4 regions of the Flavobacterium sp. GNP001 genome follow, and region 1 is predicted to be linked to each of the others. Evidence: riboswitches for the same ligand, from Rfam matches in the RefSeq annotation. Region 1 holds a riboswitch; each other region holds the start of a gene.
The links. Region 1 has a riboswitch for S-adenosylmethionine ahead of ACXX8U_RS06280 (Na+/H+ antiporter NhaC family protein). Riboswitches for the same ligand answer to the same signal wherever they lie in the genome.
Positions count from the first base shown of each region.

Region 1 (4,182 bases):
AAAAAGAAATCGAGCTCGAATTATCGGCCACAATTGCCAAAGGAGTTTTAAATAACTCTAAGGTTTTACGAGTTACGATCGGATTTATCAAAAGCAATAAAATACCAAAAAGCGATAAAAAACGCAAAAAAGCCAAAAACCAAACTGTTTTAGTTTGATTTTTGGCTTTAAAAATATACTGTAAATACGACAACACCCCAGCAAGTATCAAAGATAAAAGTATCAATAGTATTGTGTTTGTTGTCATTTATTCTTTTTTAAAAGATTTGAAGAATTTACAGCTTATAGTATGTTTTAAAGTTTAAAATTCAGTCAATCTTTGAATTTTAAAACTTTTAATGACGTTTTAAGTCAACATTCCGCCACATACATTAAGTACCTGACCAGTTACATAAGCACTCATATCCGATGCAAAGAAAAGACAAGCGTTTGCAACATCTTCAGTAGAGCCACCTCTTTTTAACGGAATTCCATCTCTCCAACCTTTTACTACATCTTCGTTTAACTTTGCAGTCATTTCAGTTTCAATAAATCCAGGCGCAATTACGTTACAACGAATATTTCTTGATCCTAATTCTAAAGCAACTGATTTCGAAAAACCAATTACACCCGCTTTTGAAGCCGCATAGTTCGTTTGTCCCGCATTTCCTTTCACACCAACCACAGAACTCATATTAATAATTGATCCTGCGCGTTGCTTTAAAAAGGTACGTTGAATGGCTTTTGTCATATTAAAAACCGATTTCAAGTTCACATCCATAACATTGTCAAAATCCTCTTCAGACATACGCATCAACAAATTATCTTTTGTAATTCCTGCGTTGTTAATCAATACGTCAACCGTACCAAAATCAGCCAAAACTGCATCCACAAACGTTTGCGCTTCATTAAAATCCGCTGCGTTTGATTGGTATCCTTTTGCCTTGATGCCCAATGCATTTAATTCGTTCTCCAAGGCCATTGCCGACTCTACTGATGAACTGTATGTAAACGCAACATTAGCGCCATGTTTTGCAAAAACTTCTGCAATTCCTTTTCCAATTCCGCGACTTGCGCCTGTTATAATGGCAACTTTTCCTTCTAGTAATTTCATAATCAAAAATTAGTTATTTTTTATTCGAAGCTATTCCTGCTATTCACTGCAATCTTTTAGGTCCGCTATCGCGTACCCAAAAGGATTTCCGTTGCTATCAGGGCTAAAAACGACTTGCCAAATATATACTATTTCCTTTTTTAAAAAAAATTTAGGCTTGATTATGAACAATAATTTTTACAATTATACCTTCAAAAAACGGTAGGCTAGTTTATCCCAAAAAGCAGCATAAATAGCAATCAATGTAAATACAAGTAAAAAAAAATGATACCATGCATTACTCAAAATATCAAGAAAATCTAATTTGCCATTGGCATAACTCAGTATCAACAAAATTTGAGCTCCATAAGGCAATATTCCTTGAATGACGCATGAAAAAATATCTAAAATAGTAGCTGACTTTTTAGCGCTCAATCCGTACTCATCATTAATTTCTTTTGCAATAGGCCCAGTAATCACAATTGAAACGGTATTGTTAGCAATAGCTAGATTGGCAAAACCTACTAAAACTCCAATACCTGTTTGTGCTGATTTTTTACTTTTAATTCTTTTTTTAATCTGGTTTAAAACCCAAGTAATACCTCCAGCTTTATCAACCATAGCAGCTAATCCTCCTGTTAGCATCGAAAGTAAAAAGATATCGGTCATACTCGTAAATCCCTCATAAATTTTCTGAGTAAACTCCATTACCGTAAATGAATCGTTATAAAAACCAATCAAACCTGCAATTATAGTCCCTAGCAATAATGTATAAAATACATTAACACCCACAACGGCAAGAACGATTACCAAAACATACGGCAAAATAGCCCACAAAGAGTAATCATTTTTAGCAATATCGACAGCAACAACATCTGAATTAAAACCCAAATAAAAGAAAATTAAAATAGTTACAATGGCTGCCGGAAGTGCTATAAACAAGTTGATCTTAAATTTATCTTTCAAATCACAACCAAGAGATTGAGTAGCAGCTATTGTCGTATCTGAAATCATTGATAAATTATCCCCAAGCATAGAACCTCCTAGTAAAGCACCTGCTATTAATGGCATTGAAGCACCACTTTTATCAGCGAGCGATATCGCAATTGGTCCAATTGCAACAATAGCCCCAACTGAAGTTCCTGTAGCAGTAGATAAAAACGAGGCTATCAAGAAAATCCCTAACGGAAAATAAGCCACATCAATAGTACTAATCCCTAAATTTACTACGGCATCTACACCACCCATTGCTTTACTCACCACGGCAAAAGCACCAGCGAACAAATAAATCAAGCACATCGTCATTATTTTACTATCACCACAACCAGCAATTAAAGTATCTACTTTATCGTCAGTTGATGTTTTAAATAATATAAATGCGGCAATAATACCTACCAATACGGCAACTGGTGAAGGAAATGCATAAAAATCGTCTAGTAAAATACCAGCACCCAAAAAAGTAAAAATAAAAATAAATAGCGGAATCAAAGCATACGGATTTCCGGATTCCTTAGTAAAATTTGTCATAAAAATAATTTTAAATTAAGTGTTATGACGAAAAACAAAGCTGGTATTGGGAATGTAAACAACATTTTTTCCAAAGGATTTGGCTTATCGTTTTAGCACCTTGCTTGTTGTTGCAGGTTGCTATCCCTTTGCAGGATTCGTGATAACGGGTGCAAAAATACACAATCTATTACAATATTTGCAAACAAATGCTTTAAAATTTGATAATAAAAAAACGCTACCCGAAAAAGGTAGCGTTTGTACTTAATCTAAAATGCTAAATTTATTAGAAAGCAACATTCCATCTAGGCAGCCTTCCGTTTTCATCCAAAAATGATTGTAAAACTTGACCTTCTACAGCAGTTGGAATTGATTTCACTTCATTATTAAAAGTCTCATACCAAACTACTTCAAGAGCAGATATAGCTTCTTTTTTCATTTGAGCTGGCCAAGAATATTTTCTTCCTGTTTTTGCAAATTGGTGACCTTCGACAATTTTATCGAATAAACCGCCATTTTTTATTTTCAAAGCGCCGTTATTTTGAACAGTCCCCGTAGAACCAACCATAATTAATTCTTTCTCGTCACCTACTGCGTAAACTAAAAACACGCCAGATCCTTCAGAAGCATTACAAACTTGCTCTAAACTATCATCAACATTAAATAAAAATTGATTGGTAACCGTGAATTTTTCTAATTCTTTGTACATATATGTTATTTTTAATGGAATAGATTTTCACAAAAAAAGACCTCACAACATCGTGAGGCTCACTGAAAACTATTCGTATGTTTTGTTTTTTATTAAAATAAAAACTTGGATGCAAGATTTTTTAAATAAAGTGCAAAGATATTTCTTTAATTCAATTTACAACAAAAAAAGCCCCACAAAATGTGAGGCTTTTTAATATTTAAATTTCAGGTGATTATCCTAAAATTTCTTTTACTTTTTTACCAATTTCAGCTGGTGAATCAACAACGTGAATTCCATTGTCTCTCATGATTTGTTTTTTAGCAGCAGCTGTATCGTCAGATCCTCCAACAATTGCACCAGCGTGACCCATTGTTCTTCCTGCAGGAGCTGTTTCTCCAGCAATGAATCCAACAACTGGTTTGCGGTTACCGTCAGCTTTTATCCATTTAGCAGCATCAGCTTCTAATTGACCACCAATTTCACCAATCATAATGATTAATTCTGTCTCAGGATCATTCATTAACAATTCAACTGCTTCTTTTGTAGTGGTTCCAATAATTGGATCTCCACCAATACCAATTGCAGTAGTAATTCCTAATCCTTGTTTTACAACTTGGTCAGCTGCTTCATAAGTTAAAGTACCTGATTTAGAAACAATACCAACTGTACCTTTTTTGAATACAAAACCTGGCATGATACCAACTTTAGCTTCACCTGGGGTGATTACACCTGGACAGTTTGGACCAATTAATCTTGCATTTCTTTCTTTTACATAAGCATTAGCTTTAATCATATCTGCAACTGGAATTCCTTCAGTAATTGCAATAATTACTTTAATACCAGCATCAGCAGCTTCCATAATAGCATCAGCAGCAAAAGCTGGTGGTACAAAAATGATACTTGTATCAGCACC
Region 1 covers NZ_JBTGUX010000001.1:1,475,492-1,479,673, forward strand. The annotation lists gene ACXX8U_RS06270 (hypothetical protein) at 1-247, opposite strand, end outside; gene fabG (3-oxoacyl-[acyl-carrier-protein] reductase) at 347-1,093, opposite strand; gene ACXX8U_RS06280 (Na+/H+ antiporter NhaC family protein) at 1,277-2,599, opposite strand; SAM-I-IV-variant riboswitch at 2,654-2,750, opposite strand; gene ACXX8U_RS06285 (hypothetical protein) at 2,865-3,287, opposite strand; gene sucD (succinate--CoA ligase subunit alpha) at 3,502-4,182, opposite strand, start outside.

Region 2 (4,182 bases), 1.2 Mb from region 1:
AGGCTTTGTGCAATTGTGATTTTTTAACAACCAAACTCACATTCTTACCAGTCACCGTATTATTGAAGAGAATCGGAACAATTTTATTCTTGATTAATGCGGTGTAAGGCTTGTGAAACGTACTTAAATCCTGCCCGATAATAGAGATGACAGCAACATCATCAGCCACAGTTATTTTATTGACATCTTTCGAATAGAAATCATTTTCGAATTCCTTTTCCAATTCAATCATGGCAGTAGTAGCTTTGTCAGCAGCCACAACCAAACCTATTCCACGCTCTGATGAACCTTGCGAAATGATACTTACACTGATATTATTGTCGCCCATTACTCTAAAAATTCGAGCATCGACACCTGTTTTACCAAGCAAACCTCTTCCTTCCAGATTGACCAAAGCCACATTTTCAAGAACCGAAAGCGTTTTAATTCCCTCCTTGTTAGAATTCGAAGTAATTAAAGTGCCTTTATTTTCATGATTGAAAGTATTTAAAATACGTAGCGGAATGTTTTTTTCTAATAACGGAATGATGGTTTTGGCGTGCAAAATAGTAGCTCCAAAATTAGCAATCTCATTCGCCTCATTAAACGATAGATGATCAATTTTCTTAGCATCGACAACTAAATCAGGATTGGCAGTATAAATTCCGTCAACGTGTGTGTAATTTTGTAATTCTTCGGCATTTAAATAATTGGCAATCAACGAAGCGGTGTAATTACTCCCGTTTCTACCTAAAGTTGTAGTATCATTATTGGTCGTAGAACCTATAAAACCCGTGATTATATTAACCGTATTTTCCGTGTTTTGCTTAAAAAAAGCAACTACATTTTTCTTCGAAAGTTGTTCTAAGGGTTGTGCATCACCAAATTTAGCATCGGTTTTTATCAATTCACGCGTATCGGTAAAACGAGCATGGATTCCTTTTTCTATCAAGATTGCCGTAAGTAATTTTGCCGAAAGCAATTCGCCTTTAGACAAAATTTGGTCTTTAATTTTTTTACTGTAATCGCCAATCAGACTTACACCTTCAAACAATTTTTCTAAAATAGTAAACTCCTCAGACAAATCAACAGCATGATAAACATCTTGCTGGTATTTTTTAAAATCTTCAAAAAGTGGCTTGTAATCTCCGTTTTGAGAAGCAATGGTTAAAATTTGTTCCAATTCATCTGTTGCGTTACCACGTGCCGAAACCACAACTGCAATTTCTTCGCCTTGCTTTACTTTGTCTGTTATTATGGCAACCACCTTATTTAATCCGTCACCATTTGATAACGATTTACCTCCAAATTTTAATATTTTCATTGTGTTGTGTGTTTGTAGCTTAGAATAAATCTTGAAGCAAATTGTGTAATTGTTTGTATTCTATCAAAAAAGCATCGTGTCCGTGAATGGAAACTATTTCTTGATAACTGACGTTTTTATTTAATTTTTGTAGTTGCTCAAAAGTGATTTTGTTTTCATTGGCTGTAAAAAACAAATCCGAATTGATTGCGATGATATGAATTTCTGCCGTTACAGCTTCGATTGTATCTTCAAATGATGACCGATTGCGAGTGACATCAATAGTTTTCAGTAATTGATTCATCATTTTATAGGATGCCAATTGAAAACGCTGTTGCAATTTTTCGCCGTGATGCAACAACCAACTTTCAACATTAAAAATGGCTAACTCCTCATTAGTGGTTCGCTGAAATTTTGCCGTAAATGATTCTGGAGTTCGGTAACACAACATCGCGTGTGCGCGGGCATCTTGAATGGGTTTAGACGAATTATTCAGAATTTGTTCTTGCAAAAAACAATTGGCAATAAGCCAGTCTGTCGCTTTCCAATCGGTTGCAATAGGAATTAATTTTTGGGTTATTGTTGGTTCTAATGCGGCCATTTCCCAGGCAATTCCACCACCTACAGAACCTCCAATAATAGCATAAAGTCGTTCTATTTTAAGAAAACGAATCCCTTCAATAAAAATTCTAGCGATGTCTCTTGCTGTAAAATCAAGATGATTTTCAATTATAGCGCCATCAAATCCATTTCCAGGAACGTTAAAAGCAAGTACGGTATATTTGGTAGTATCGATAGTTTTGTTAGCGCCAATTAGGTCATTCCACCAACCGTTATCGCCCACCACCTGTGAATTTCCGGTTAGCGCATGATTGACCAAAACAAGGGGAGCTGTATGCAAAGGCAATCCAAAAGCTTGATAACTTAAGTTTAGAGCAACATAAATTGCACCTGACTCCGTGGTGAAATTGTGTAAAGTAATAGTTGTTGGTTTATTTTCCAATTTCAAATCTGTTATAATTAGGACTTGTGTTTGGAAATATTAGAAAGAAAGCTAGGTGTTATCTAGACAAATTCTTAGTGTTATCTTTCCACGATGGGCGTGGTAGAATGCAGCACCTTCTTCGATAAATCGAAGGGTTGCTAAGGCTTCATCGGGTCTAATCCCTCTGCCTTTCTTTATAACATTTCAATACTGTTGTGAACTTTGTGAGTGCAAATTAAAGATTAATTTCGGTAACCACCAAATTTAAATACGCAATCGATTTTTGTACGTCGCAAAGTAAATTACTTTGGTACAAACATTAAAAACATAGGAAGTCCTGACAAGGTAACTTAGAACAAAACCATTTTTTTACCTTGCCAAAACAACCTTTTTAATTACTGGGTTACAAATATTTTTAACCTGAAAAGCTATTGCCTTAAATAAATAACTCTTCATTCTCTTGAGAATACATTAAAAAAAGTAATGAATTTGGGACTAACTTTTGAGCAATTGCATCATTAGTTACGAACTCAAATCGTGGGTGAATTAAAACATTTACAGCTTCAACTGCTTTGATTTTCTTGTTTCGAAAATTGAACTTTCGTAAAAAACGAAACGGATCTGATAAACTTCTTTTTGTTTTCATACTATTGGTTGTTAAAATGTTACTCTTGTTTTTCTGTTCATAAATTTCTTAAAGCAAAAAACCCTTTTAGATGTAAATCCAAAAGGGTTTTAAGTAGTTTGTACTTATTATTATCCTTGGGATTCACGAATAGGGAGTGCCAAATGCGGCTTTTGCAACGCAATGCATCGAAATTTGGACTGACTGTTTTATGTAATTATTTAAAACGTATTGATTCATCTATTGTTTGTGTGATATTCGAATTTCTCAAAAAAAAAGCTTCCTTGTTCAGGAAGCTTTAGTATATAATTTTAAATTAAAATTATGCTATAAGCATCCCTCAGGAATTTTCCTGTGCGACTTTATGCGAAAAGCAGATTGAAATTTTCATTTTGTTTTGATTTGAAAGTCAAATATGCAACTTAATTATGACAAAAACAAGAGCGTCAAGGAATTAATTCAAATTATTTTCAAAAAACATATTAAAAGGGCCGATTTTTTATCGGCAAAAAAAAGTTAAGTTTAATTTGCAATTCAAAATGGTTTCATACCTTTGCACCCAAATACAAGAGGAAAAATTTGAACTGATTGCAACCTCTTCATAATGAAATAAATTCATTGTGAATACTGAATAATTTTCAGTAAAAAAATGCTAAAGCAGGAACTCTCCTTTAGACCTTTTCAGCAATTATTTTTTCTCGCTTAATTTTATAAAATAATAAAACTTATGGCCTATTTATTTACGTCAGAATCTGTGAGCGAAGGACATCCAGACAAAATTGCAGATCAAATTTCAGACGCATTAATTGATAACTTTCTAGCATTTGATGCTGAATCAAAAGTAGCTTGTGAAACTTTAGTAACTACTGGTCAAGTTATTTTGGCCGGAGAAGTTAAATCAAATACATACTTAGATGTGCAAAATATCGCACGCGAAGTCATTCGAAAAATTGGTTATACAAAAAGTGAGTACATGTTTGAAGCTAATTCATGCGGTATTCTTTCGGCTATTCACGAACAATCTGCTGATATTAATCAAGGTGTTGACAGAGCAAGCAAAGAAGAGCAAGGCGCTGGTGACCAAGGAATGATGTTTGGTTATGCAACTAACGAGACTGAAAATTACATGCCATTGGCACTTGATTTGTCACACAAATTATTGCAAGAATTAGCTGTTTTACGTCGTGAGAATAACGAAATCACCTATTTACGTCCTGATGCTAAATCACAAGTAACTTTAGAATACAGCGACGATAACAAACCAACTCGTATTGATGCGATTGTTATCTC
Region 2 covers NZ_JBTGUX010000001.1:277,113-281,294, reverse strand. The annotation lists gene thrA (bifunctional aspartate kinase/homoserine dehydrogenase I) at 1-1,303, opposite strand, end outside; gene ACXX8U_RS01070 (alpha/beta fold hydrolase) at 1,323-2,285, opposite strand; SAM riboswitch class I at 2,363-2,470, opposite strand; gene ACXX8U_RS01065 (hypothetical protein) at 2,704-2,913, opposite strand; gene metK (methionine adenosyltransferase) at 3,620-4,182, shown strand, end outside.
Region 2: it holds a riboswitch for S-adenosylmethionine, as region 1 does, so the genes downstream of both, ACXX8U_RS01070 (alpha/beta fold hydrolase) here and ACXX8U_RS06280 (Na+/H+ antiporter NhaC family protein) in region 1, are expected to answer to the same signal.

Region 3 (4,182 bases), on a different contig from region 1:
TTCACCAGCCATTATTGTGATTGGAGAAGTAGTCAAAGAAAGCAATAAATTGAAAGGGTTTTACGAAGAATTCATATCAAAAGAAATACAATAACATTGGAAAGGAACGAATTATATCCAATATTTTTAAAATTACACAACCTCAATGTACTTATTGTAGGTGGAGGAAATGTGGGTTTAGAAAAATTATCTTTCATGTTGAAATCGAGTCCGAATGCGAATGTTGAGGTAGTTGCCCCAAAGTTTTTACCAGAACTGGAAAGCTTGGCTGCAAAACATCCTTCGGTGCAATTAACCCATAAAAAGTTCAATCGCTGGATGCTTCGCAAACGCCACATGGTAATTGCCTGCACAGATGATTTAAAAGTAAATAAAAGAGTATACGATTTGTCCCGAAAAAGATTTCTGATTTGCAACATTGCTGATACACCGCCATTATGTGATTATTATTTGGGCGGAATTGTAACTAAAGGAAATGTTAAAATCGCTATTTCAACTAACGGAAAATCACCAACAACTGCCAAAAGATTACGGGAGTTTTTTGAAGAAATCATTCCGGACGATATCAATAAAATGGTCGAAAACCTGAATGAATATCGCAAAACGCTGAAAGGAAATTTCGAAGAAAAAGTTCAAAAGATGAATGAAATTACCGAGTCGTTGAAGAATAAAGAGCCAAGAGAATAGAATAAAGAGCAAAGAATTCGACTGATATTTATCATTTAAAATAGTAAAAATCAATCGTTAATTTGCAGTAAAATAGTTTAGCACAATTACATTATATAAAGAATAAAAAAATGGTTAAAACAGACATACTTATAATAGGAGCCGGACCAACAGGTTTATTTGCAGTTTTTGAAGCAGGATTGTTAAAACTGAAATGTCATATTTTAGATGCTTTGCCACAAGCAGGTGGACAATTATCTGAATTATACCCAAAAAAACCTATTTATGATATCCCGGGATTTCCGGAAGTATTGAGCAGGAGATTTAGTAGATAATCTAATGGAACAAATCAAGCGATTCGAACCAGGTTTTACACTCGGAGAACGTGCTGAAACAATTGAAAAACAAGAAGACGGAAGTTTTATTGTGACTTCAAATAAAGGGAAAAGATTTCATGCGCCAGTAATTGCTATTGCTGGAGGATTAGGAAGTTTTGAACCAAGAAAACCATTAATCGAAGACATTGAATTTTACGAAGACAAAGGAATTAAATACTTTATTAAAAACCCGGAAAAATTCAGAGACAAAAGAGTAGTGATTGCCGGAGGAGGAGATTCTGCTTTGGACTGGAGTATTTTCTTGTCGAATGTTGCTTCTGAGGTAACTTTGATTCACCGTAGAAACGAATTTAGAGGCGCTTTAGACTCTGTAGAAAAAGTACAGGAATTGAAGAACTCAGGAAAAATAAAAATGATTACACCGGCAGAAGTAGTTGGTTTAAACGGTGCCGAGCATTTAGAATCAATTGATATTGAAGAAAATGGAGCGCACAGAACTATTGCTACGGATTATTTTATTCCGCTTTTTGGATTAACACCAAAATTAGGTCCTATTGGAGACTGGGGATTAGACATTGAAAAAAATGCCATCAAAGTAAATAATGCTTTGGATTACCAAACGAACATTACAGGAATTTTTGCCATTGGTGACGTAAATACCTATCCAGGGAAACTAAAATTAATTCTTTGTGGATTCCACGAAGCCACATTAATGTGTCAGGCAGCCTACCAAATCATCAATCCAGGTAAGAAATATGTATTGAAATATACTACAGTTTCAGGTGTTGACGGATTTGACGGAACTCGTAAAGAAGCTCCAAAAGCCGTGGTGAAAGCCATAGTTTAACAACTTAGTACAAACTAGTTAAAAAATATAGCGCTAATACTTGCAAGTATTAGCGCTATGTCTTTACTTTGCACTGTTCATATATTTATTGAAAGTTATCACGAAAGGCGGAGGGAAAGACCCAATGAAACCTTAGCAACCCTTTATCTTTAAAGAAGGTGCTACATTCTACTTTATGCTGAACCAGTTTCAGTATCTAAGATAGATAACACACGAATACTCACTTAGTATTTCTCAAACCTTTTCTTGACAACATATCGATATTTAGCCTACTGAATTAATTTCAGTATCAGGAGCGAACAATTGGCGTTTTTTTGCCAATACCGTTCCCGCTTTCCGTTGCAATCTTTTACTTTTTTAACAAAAAAAGTAAAAGGATTTTCACTGTAATCGGGGCTAAAGAGCTTAAATAGTGAACTTTTGTAATTATTAATCAAAAGTGTGAATCCGATACTTATCGAGATTTACAAGAAATAAAAAGAAATGTCAAGTATTCAAGAAGCCATTAAAAAAAACATACTCATACTCGATGGAGCTATGGGAACCATGTTGCAACGCTACAATTTTTCTGAAGAAGATTTTCGAGGAGAACGTTTCAAAGATTTTCCGCATTCCTTAAAAGGGAATAACGATTTATTGTCACTAACGCAACCACAAGCTATCAAAGCAGTTCACGCAGCTTATTTTGAAGCAGGAGCTGATATTGTAGAAACCAATACGTTCTCAGGAACGACTATCGGAATGGCAGATTACCATCTTGAAGATTTGGTGTATGAACTCAACTACGAATCGGCACGAATTGCCCGTGAAGTAGCCGATGAATTCACAGCCAAAAATCCAGACAAACCTCGTTTTGTAGCCGGGTCAATAGGACCAACAAACAGAACGGCAAGCATGTCACCAGATGTAAATGATCCGGGATACAGAGCCGTAACTTTCGATGATTTGCGCATTGCTTACAAACAACAAGTTGAAGCTTTGATTGACGGAGGAAGTGATTTGTTGTTAGTAGAAACTATTTTCGACACGTTAAATGCTAAAGCAGCACTTTTTGCTATTGAAGAAGTAAAAGACGAACGCAATATTGATATTCCAATTCATGGTTTCAGGAACCATTACGGATGCTTCAGGAAGAACACTTTCAGGGCAAACCGTAGAAGCTTTTTTAGTTTCGGTTTCTCACATTCCATTGCTAAGTGTTGGTTTCAATTGTGCCTTGGGAGCTGATTTGTTGAAGCCTTATTTGCAAACTTTATCACAAAACACTTCGTTCAATGTGTCGGCGCATCCTAATGCAGGATTGCCAAATGCTTTTGGAGAGTACGATGAAACACCAGAGCAAATGCAAGCTTTCATCAAAGAATATTTAGACGATAATTTAGTCAATATCATAGGTGGTTGTTGCGGAACAACGCCAGAACATATCAAGTTGATTGCTGATATTGCGAAGGATTATAAACCAAGAGTATCAACAGCAACGATGTAAACGTAAAGATGCGCTTTACCGCGTCTGAATTATAGCCACGAATTCATTGTAATTATTGGGTTTGAGGCACAAAAAAATAAAAAATGGCACAAGCAGAAACTAGAAAAAACCTTGTATTATCGGGATTAGAGCCTTTAATCATTACGCCGGAAAGCGTTTTTGTGAATATTGGTGAACGAACGAATGTTACAGGTTCTAGAAAATTCCTTCGATTAATCAAGGAAGAAAAATACGAAGAAGCACTCAGTATTGCTAAAGAGCAAGTAGAAGGTGGCGCACAAATCATCGATATTAATATGGATGAAGGAATGCTGGATGGTGAATATGCCATGACAAAATTCCTGAATTTAATTGCTGCCGAACCAGATATTTCCAGAGTGCCAATCATGATTGACAGCTCGAAATGGGATATTATAGAAGCAGGATTAAAAGTAGTTCAAGGAAAGAGTGTCGTAAACTCTATTTCTTTAAAGGAAGGAGAAGAACAATTTATTCATCACGCTAAATTGATTAAGCGTTATGGAGCTGCGGCTATTATTATGGCTTTTGATGAGGTAGGTCAAGCTGACAATTACGAACGCCGAATAGAAATTTGCCAGCGTTTGCGTATGATATTTTGGTAAACAAAGTTGGTTTTCCTCCGCAAGACATCATTTTCGATTTAAATATATTCCCAGTGGCAACTGGAATGGAAGAACACCGCTTGAACGCATTGGATTTCTTTAGAGGAACCAAATGGGTTCGAGAAAATTTGCTAGATGCACACATTAGTGGTGGAGTAAGTAATGTTTCGTTTTCGTTTAGAGGAAATGATACCGTTCGGGAAGCGATGCACTCCGTTTTCT
Region 3 covers NZ_JBTGUX010000014.1:11,440-15,621, reverse strand. The annotation lists partial or broken gene cobA (uroporphyrinogen-III C-methyltransferase) at 1-94, shown strand, start outside; gene ACXX8U_RS15125 (precorrin-2 dehydrogenase/sirohydrochlorin ferrochelatase family protein) at 97-687, shown strand; partial or broken gene ACXX8U_RS15120 (NAD(P)/FAD-dependent oxidoreductase) at 798-1,851, shown strand; SAM riboswitch class I at 1,944-2,063, shown strand; partial or broken gene ACXX8U_RS15115 (homocysteine S-methyltransferase family protein) at 2,335-3,337, shown strand; gene ACXX8U_RS15110 (dihydropteroate synthase) at 3,421-3,960, shown strand; partial or broken gene ACXX8U_RS15105 (vitamin B12 dependent-methionine synthase activation domain-containing protein) at 3,930-4,182, shown strand, end outside.
Region 3: it holds a riboswitch for S-adenosylmethionine, as region 1 does, so the genes downstream of both, ACXX8U_RS15115 (homocysteine S-methyltransferase family protein) here and ACXX8U_RS06280 (Na+/H+ antiporter NhaC family protein) in region 1, are expected to answer to the same signal.

Region 4 (4,182 bases), 1.2 Mb from region 1:
GTGTAATTCTTTCTTGAACGGTTCCAGAACGCCATTCTAAAACTGCCTTTTCATTTGTTTTGGATCCGTCGCCTTTAACATTCTCAGCAAAATCGAGCAAACGTTCTGTCGCATCGTCGCGTCTGTCCAGAATCACATCTTCAACATGCTCTAATAAATCTTTCGGAATCTCATCATAAATCGACAACATTTCAGGATTTACAATCCCCATCGTCATTCCGTTTTGAATGGCGTGGTACAAGAAAACCGAGTGCATCGCCTCACGAACCGTATCGTTTCCTCTGAACGAAAACGAAACGTTACTCACTCCACCACTGATGTGTGCATGCGGTAAATTTTCGCGAACCCACTTGGTTCCTCTAAAGAAATCCAACGCATTCAAGCGGTGCTCTTCCATACCTGTTGCTACTGGGAAAATATTCAAATCGAAAATGATATCTTGTGGCGGAAATCCAATTCCCACCAAAATATCATACGAACGCTGACAAATTTCAACACGCCTTTCGTAATTATCCGCTTGACCCACTTCGTCAAAAGCCATCACAATTACCGCCGCTCCGTAACGCTTTATCAATTTAGCATGGTGAATAAAAGCTGCTTCGCCTTCTTTCAACGAAATCGAATTCACAACACATTTCCCTTGTACGACTTTCAAACCGGCCTCAATGATTTCCCATTTTGAGCTATCAATCATAATCGGCACACGGGAAATATCCGGCTCAGCCGCAATCAAATTCAGAAATTTGGTCATCGCATATGCGCCATCAAGCATTCCCTCATCCATGTTAATATCAATGATTTGTGCACCGCCTTCTACTTGCTGGCGCGCAATATCAAGCGCCTCATCGTATTTTTCTTCCTTAATCAATCGAAGAAATTTTCTCGAACCCGTCACATTGGTTCGTTCCCCCACATTCACAAATACACTTTCCGGCGTAATAATTAAGGGCTCCAATCCTGATAATACTAGGTTTCTTCTTTTTTCTGCCATTTTAATTTAAGTTACTAAGACCCTAAGTAGCATAGGTTCTGAGTTGTTTTTATGATATCATTTGCTGCAAAGTTTTCAAAACCTTACCATTTTATTTCAATTCTTTTTTGGGCGTGTCCCTCCAAAAAAAGTCGGGTCGGGCTATTCGTTTCAAGTACTCAATCAATTCCGTTAGCACTCCATTGATATGCGGGCTTTCCACTACTATCCCTCAAGCGGGCATTGTGCTAACAACACATTTTTTTTTATTGATTCTTTCGTTTCTTTATTCTTCAATTTTGTCATTCTGAGGAACGAAGAATCTAAACAAGTTGCTCACATAATAAAGATTGCTTCGCCAGTTCGTTATCGCTTGGGTCTTCGTTCCTCAGAAAGACAAACTAACCACGAAATTGCATTTCTTTTGCTTGACATTGAAAAAAACAATACCCAACCAAAAACTACATCACCGCAGTCGAAACTCTCGGTTTATATTCCTTAGCGATATCGGCAATTAATTTGATGTGTGCTGGTGTTGTTCCGCAACAACCTCCTATTATATTTACTAAATTATCGTCTAAATATTCTTTGATAAAAGCTTGCATCTGTTCTGGTGTTTCATCGTATTCTCCAAAGGCATTAGGTAAACCTGCGTTAGGATGCGCCGACACATTGAACGATGTGTTTTGTGACAAAGTTTGCAAATAAGGTTTCAATAAATCAGCACCAAGTGCGCAATTGAATCCTACGCTCAACAACGGAATATGCGAAACAGAAATCAAGAAAGCCTCAACCGTTTGTCCCGAAAGTGTTCTTCCAGACGCATCGGTAATGGTTCCTGAAACCATAATTGGAATATCAAGATTACGTTCGTCTTTTACTTCTTCAATAGCAAAAAGCGCTGCTTTGGCATTTAGGGTATCAAAAATAGTTTCTACCAAAAGTAAATCGCAACCGCCATCCATAAGTGCTTCTACCTGTTGCTTGTACGCGATGCGCAAATCATCAAAAGTTACGGCTCTGTAACCGGGATCGTTTACATCTGGCGACATGCTTGCTGTTCTGTTCGTGGGTCCAATGGAACCCGCAACAAAACGAGGTTTGTCTGGATTTTTGGCGGTGTATTCATCGGCTACTTCGCGGGCTATTTTTGCCGACTCATAGTTCAATTCATACACATATTCTTCCAGATAGTAATCGGCCATACCGATGGTGGTTCCTGAGAAAGTATTGGTTTCAACAATATCAGCTCCAGCTTCAAAATAAGCGGCATGAACGTCTTTTATAGCTTGTGGCTGCGTGAGCGACAATAAATCGTTGTTTCCTTTTAGCGAATGCGGAAAATCCTTGAAACGCTCTCCTCTAAAATCTTCTTCGGAGAAATTGTAACGTTGCAACATGGTTCCCATAGCTCCATCAAGGATGAGGATGTTTTTTTTAATGGCTTCGTGAATGCTTGACATAACTTTTTATTGCTTGCAAAACACAATTTGAAATTGTGATTTTTACTTTTGATTAGTATTTCCAAAAGTTCCCCAATTTTTCTTTATAGCCCCGATTGCAGTGAAAATCCTTTTATTTTTTTCTTTAAAAAATAAAAGATTACTTCACTAAACTTTCATTTTAAACGGAGTTCAGTGAACTTCGTTTGTAACGGAAAGCGGGAACGATTATGACTGAAAAGCGCCATTAATCTGCTCTAAAAAATTCGATAAGTTGTCAAGAAAAGGTTTGAGAAATACTGTAGAAGTATTCTTGTGTTATCTATCTTTGATACTGGTTGTATAAAGTAGAATGTAGCACCTTCTTTAAAAATAAAGGGTTGCTAAGGTTTCATTGGGTCTTTCCCTCCGCCTTTCGTGATAACTTTCAATAAATATAGGAACAGTGCAAAGGAACGACATAGCGCTAACAATTGCAAGTATTTTTTTTAAAGATTCTTAGGTAGTTTGTTGCAAAACTTTTAAATGGAAAGTTCTGAATTACTAAGATTTTAACCAATCTTAGCAACTCAGAACCTTTGTAACTCTGCAACTTTTTTACACGATTGCTTTTACAACCGCTTTTGGAGCTTCTTTACGAGTTCCGTCAAAACCATCTACACCTGAAACGGTAGTGTATTTTAACACATAACGCTTTCCTGGATTAATGATTTGGTAAGCCGCTTGACACATTAAAGTGGCTTCGTGGAATCCGCATAAAATCAATTTTAATTTTCCTGGATAGGTATTTACGTCGCCAATAGCGAAAATTCCAGGAATATTGGTTTGGTAATCTAAAGCGTTGTTAACTTTGATTGCGTTCTTTTCGATTTCTAATCCCCAATCACCAATTGGACCTAACTTTGGCGTAAGACCAAAAAGCGGAATAAAGTAATCGGTTTCGATGGTGCGTTGTGCGCCATTTTCCTCGACTACAACTGCCTCAAGATGCTCAGCTCCTTTTAAACCTACTACTTCACCTGGCGTAATCATTTTAATTTTTCCGGCTGATTTAAGCTCTTGAACTTTTTCTACAGAGTCTAAAGCACCACGAAACTCGTTGCGACGGTGAATCAAAGTCACTTCTGAAGCTACATTTGACAAAAAGATACTCCAATCTAGAGCCGAATCACCACCTCCAGCGATAACTACGCGCTTGTCACGGAATTTCTCTGGGTTTTTGATAAAGTATTTAATTCCTTTGTCTTCGTAGAATTCGATGTCCTCAATCAATGGTTTTCTTGGTTCAAAACTACCTAATCCACCAGCAATAGCAATAACTGGTGCATGGAATTTCTTGCCTTTGTTTGAAGTCACAATAAAAGTTCCGTCTTCTTGTTTTTCGATGGTTTCAGCACGTTCACCTAAGGTAAAACCTGGTTCGAACTGCTTGATTTGCTCCATTAAGTTATCTACTAAATCACCAGCTAATACTTCTGGAAATCCAGGAATATCATAAATAGGTTTTTTAGGATATAACTCTGATAACTGCCCACCTGCTTGTGGCAAAGCATCTAATATATGGCATTTTAATTTTAATAATCCTGCTTCAAAAACTGCAAATAAACCTGTTGGCCCCGCGCCAATAATGAGTATGTCTGTTTTAATCATTTTGATTTAATTTAGTATCCTTTGTTGTGCCTCCAATTATACTTGTAGACTGTTATGGAAATTGTTAATTGTGTTTATCTATGTTATTGTATTGAACCTAGGCGCTCAATCCTTTTAATT
Region 4 covers NZ_JBTGUX010000001.1:292,557-296,738, reverse strand. The annotation lists gene metH (methionine synthase) at 1-991, opposite strand, end outside; gene ACXX8U_RS01135 (homocysteine S-methyltransferase family protein) at 1,432-2,433, opposite strand; SAM riboswitch class I at 2,728-2,839, opposite strand; gene ACXX8U_RS01130 (NAD(P)/FAD-dependent oxidoreductase) at 3,010-4,062, opposite strand.
Region 4: it holds a riboswitch for S-adenosylmethionine, as region 1 does, so the genes downstream of both, ACXX8U_RS01135 (homocysteine S-methyltransferase family protein) here and ACXX8U_RS06280 (Na+/H+ antiporter NhaC family protein) in region 1, are expected to answer to the same signal.